2 regions of the Streptomyces gamaensis genome follow, and region 2 is predicted to be linked to the other one. Evidence: riboswitches for the same ligand, from Rfam matches in the RefSeq annotation. Region 2 holds a riboswitch; the other holds the start of a gene.

Region 1 (2,188 bases), on a different contig from region 2:
TGCAGACCCAGCTGCTCATCGGCCGCGTCGGCCCCGACCGGCACGACGCGGTCTGGCCCGCCCAGGTGCTGGGCACCTACTGCCTCGGCGGCACCCTCACCTCCCGCCTGGACCGCGTCCTGCGCGAGGAGAAGGGCTACACCTACGGCGTGCGGGCCTTCGGCCAGGTGCTGCTCTCCGGGCCCGGGGGACGGCCCGGCGCGGCCATGCTCGCCATCAGCGGCTCCGTGGACACCGAGTCCACCGGCCCGGCCCTGGACGACCTGTGGACGGTGCTGCGCACCCTGGCCGCCGAGGGCCTGACCGACGCCGAGCGCGACGTCGCCGTGCAGAACCTCGTCGGTGTCGCGCCGCTCAAGTACGAGACGGCGGCGGCCGTCGCGGGCACGCTCGCCGACCAGGTCGAGCAGCACCTGCCGGACGACTTCCAGGCCGGTCTGTACGAGCGGCTCGCGGCGACCGGCACCGTGGAGGCGACCGCCGCCGCGGTCAGCGCCTTCCCGGTCGACCGGCTCGTGACGGTGCTCGTCGGCGACGCCGCGCGGATCGCGGAGCCGGTCCGGGCGCTCGGCATCGGCGACGTGTCGGTCGTCGTCAGCGGCTGACCGGTTTTCAGCCACGCGCGACGCGGCGGGAAGCCGGGAGGGAGGCACGCGAGGGCAAGCGCCCCGCGTGCCTCCCTTATGTCCGTTTCGCTGGAGAGGTTGCAGTCCCGCACTGTGGCGTGCGCCACAAAACCCGACTTCTGTTTGTGGTTCGAAACTGGCGCCGTCTAGCGTCTGGGTGGCTGTCCGTCAGGTGCGAGCCGCATCCGCGGCCCGGGCAGTCATCGCCGAGTCCCCGTACGGCGCGAGCCAGGGGAGCCGGGGACCCGCCCTTCTCGTGGCGCGTGCGTCGCGAGAGGTTCCCTGGGGTGAATCGGGGCCCTCTGCGAGGAGGGGCCCGTAGGAGACCTTCCTGCTCCGAACCCGTCAGCTAACCCGGTAGGCGAGAAGGAAGGAAAGGACCAGCCGTACCCATGGCGTTCACCCGTGCCACCGGGAAACACCGTCGTCCGAAGGGCGCCGTGCGCGCCGGAGCGCAGCTGGCGGGCGTCGCGACCCTGACGGCCGGAGGGGTTGTCGCGGGCTTCGCGGCCCCCGCCCTCGCCGCCACCGACGACGTCCCGCACCCCGAGGACACGGGGCTGACCCAGGCCGTCGTCATCGCCGACGACATCGCCGACCGCATCAGCGAGCAGGCCGACGTGCAGCGCAGCGCCGCCGTCGAGGCCGAGGCGCGACTGCGGGCCGAGGCCGAGGCCAAGCAGCGGGCCGCCGAGGTCAAGAAGGCCGCGGACGAGGCCGCGCGCAAGGCGGAGGCCGAGCGCGCCGAGAAGGCGCGTGCCGCCCGCGAGGCCGAGCGCAAGCGCCTGAACACCTTCGTCTCGCCGGTCGACGGCTCGTACGTCTCGACCTCATACAAGGCGAGCAGTGGCCTGTGGTCCTCCGGCAGCCACACCGGCGTCGACTTCCACGCCGAGTCCGGCACCGTCGTGCACGCGGTGGGCCTGGGCACCGTCGTGGAGGCCGGCTGGGGCGGCGCGTACGGCAACAACGTCGTCATCAAGATGATCGACGGCACCTACACCCAGTACGGCCACCTGTCGTCCATATCCGTCTCCGTCGGCCAGAGCGTCACTCCCGGCCAGCAGATCGGCCTGTCCGGCGACACCGGCAACGTCACCGGCCCGCACCTGCACTTCGAGGCCCGTACGGCCGCCACGTACGGCTCCGACATCGACCCGGTCGCCTATCTGCGCGGCCACGGCGTGGACCTCTGACGTCCGCCGTGCCGCGGTGACGCGACGGCCCGTCCTGGCCAAAACCAGTCGTCCGTCCCCCGGGCACCATCGGAAATCGCGGGTGTCTGCAATAGAGTCGCTGAACAGGTGTCAAGCGGCCGCGTCGCGCGGTCCATTGCGGAGGTACACCCATGCGGGGCCGTACGTGAGCGGCGAGGGCGAGGCGGTGCGGGACGGCCGCCGGATCTCCACCCACGCCGTGTGCACCGCGATCCGTGACGACATCGTCTCCGGCACCTTCCCGCCGGGCAGCCGGCTCACCGAGGAACTGCTGGCCCGCCGCTACGGCGTCTCCCGCGTGCCCGTGCGCGAGGCGCTGCGCACCCTCGCCTCCGAGGGCTTCGT
Region 2 (2,188 bases):
GGGAGCCCGGCCGCGAACGGCCCGGCGAGCGCCCCCCGGAGCACACCCACCGACGACCCCACCGCCATCCCGACCCGGAACGCCCCGGCGGACACTCCCGGCACCGCGAGCCCCAACGCGCCCTCCGCGCAGGCCCCGCGGGCGACCCCGGAGCCCGCCCCGGGCACCGGCAGGCACCGCGCGCCGGATCCCTCGGCCCCCTCGGGTTCCACGGGCCCCTTGGAGCCCTCGCGCACCGATACGGGGCACGCCTCCCGGAGCGGCGGCTCGGCCCGTACGGACATCACCGGCAAGGTGGACAACTACACCGTGCGTCCCGGTGACAACCTGTCAGTCATCGCCGACCAGCACTCCGTTACCGGAGGCTGGCATTCCCTGTACGAGCGCAATGAGAAAGTTGTCGGAAGCGATCCCAACCTGATCCTTCCTGGTCAGAGGCTTGATGTCGGCAAATAGTGCGGTTCTGGCGCGGTAGTTCGCGGGGAATGTCCGTTCCAGTCGAAAGTGAGACATGGGTCTCGTTGACTTCCGCCGGAACGGGCCCCTCCCAGAGCCCTAGGACCCCCTCCCACCTGCGAAAACACAGAGTTCCTCGGGGTAACGCGCGTCAACTGTGGCTGGAAAGAGGGGTTTGATGCCTGACGCCGACTGTGTTTACCGTCATGACCGCTCGCCACCGCGAGCACCACGGCCGCCACGCCGAATCCTGCCGGCGGTCGTCGGAGTCGTCGCGAAAGCGCCGTAGGCAGGAGCGGGGGAACCAAGGTAGGCGCCGGAACGGACCGACGGTCACCGACCGCAGGACCGGGACGGCTTGGGGTGAAGCCGAGTGTGCAGCGCACACGAGGCCGGGCGAACTCACAGTCCGAACCCGACAGCTCACCTCGCAGGCGTCGGTGAGGAAACGACTTATGTCCAAGGGCAAGCATCGTCGTCCGTCCAAGGCCGTCCGTATCGTCACGCTCGCCGGCGTCACCGGCGCCGCCGTGGCCGCCCCGCTGATGGTCGCCACCTCCGCCAACGCAGCCTCCGTCCAGACCTGGGACAAGGTCGCCCAGTGCGAGTCCAGCGGCAACTGGAAGATCAACACCGGTAACGGCTACTACGGCGGCCTGCAGTTCTCCCAGTCCTCCTGGAACGCCGCCGGCGGCCAGAAGTACGCCCCGCGCGCCGACCTCGCCTCCAAGTCCGCGCAGATCGCCGTCGCCGAGAAGCTCCTCGCCATGCAGGGCCCGGGTGCCTGGGGCTGCGCCGGTGCGGGCGGCCTCACCTCCGGTGGCCCCAAGGCCGACGTGAACCCGGAGTCGGGCTCCTCGAAGTCCTCGCAGTCCTCGAAGTCCCAGCGCTCCGCCAAGTCCCACGCCGACCGCAGCGAGCGTCAGGCCGCCCCCAAGACGGCCAAGCCGAAGCACGCCGCCCCGGTCGCCGAGGAGGCCCCGGCCCCCAAGCAGCAGGCCGCGCCGAAGCACGCCGCCCCCAAGCCCGTCAAGCAGGGCGACGGCGAGTACCAGGTCAAGTCCGGCGACACCCTGTCGCTGATCGCCGAGGCCAACGGCGTCAAGGGCGGCTGGCAGAAGCTCTACGAGCTGAACAAGGACACCGTCGAGGACGCCAACCTCATCTTCGAGGGCCAGCAGCTGCACCTGCGCTGACCCCCGCCGGGCCGGCCCGTCCGGCCCGGTACGCCCGGCGGTCCCGGGCACGCAGCAGCGGCACGCCCCGCTCCGGCGCGACTCTCCCCGAGCGCGCGCCGGAGCGGGGCTCCGCCGTTTCCGGGGGCCGGGACACGCCCCCCGGAGCACCGGGGGAAACCGGCGAAGAGCCACTTCCCCGCTCAGCGAACACTCCGGTCATTGATCCCGTGATCTCGGGTTTTGTGGCAATTTTCGGTCCGGGGGACACTCCAACGGCAGGGCGACCCTCCGGGGCCCGTTAGGCTCGTGCTGCAGAACTCCAGACACACACGAAGGAGACCCTCGTGCCGTCCATCGACGTCGTCGTAGCTCGCGAGATCCTCGACTCGCGAGGCAACCCCACGGTCGAGGTCGAGGTCGGCCTCGACGACGGCTCCACCGGCCGTGCCGCCGTGCCGTCCGGCGCCTCGACCGGTGCCTTCGAGGCCATCGAGCTCCGTGACGGGGACAACAGCCGCTACCTGGGCAAGGGTGTCGAGAAGGCCGTGCTGGCC

What was found. Region 2 has a riboswitch for cyclic di-AMP ahead of ACFP1Z_RS18375 (transglycosylase family protein). Riboswitches for the same ligand answer to the same signal wherever they lie in the genome.
Region 1: another riboswitch for cyclic di-AMP. It lies ahead of ACFP1Z_RS26150 (M23 family metallopeptidase); the one in region 2 lies ahead of ACFP1Z_RS18375 (transglycosylase family protein).

Annotation. Positions count from the first base shown of each region.
Region 1 is NZ_JBHSPB010000019.1:61,223-63,410, reverse strand. It holds gene ACFP1Z_RS26155 (M16 family metallopeptidase) at 1-605, shown strand, start outside; cyclic di-AMP (ydaO/yuaA leader) riboswitch at 821-1,004, shown strand; gene ACFP1Z_RS26150 (M23 family metallopeptidase) at 1,019-1,822, shown strand; gene ACFP1Z_RS26145 (GntR family transcriptional regulator) at 1,989-2,188, shown strand, end outside.
Region 2 is NZ_JBHSPB010000010.1:176,653-178,840, forward strand. It holds gene ACFP1Z_RS18370 (LysM peptidoglycan-binding domain-containing protein) at 1-456, shown strand, start outside; cyclic di-AMP (ydaO/yuaA leader) riboswitch at 728-908, shown strand; gene ACFP1Z_RS18375 (transglycosylase family protein) at 912-1,652, shown strand; gene eno (phosphopyruvate hydratase) at 1,979-2,188, shown strand, end outside.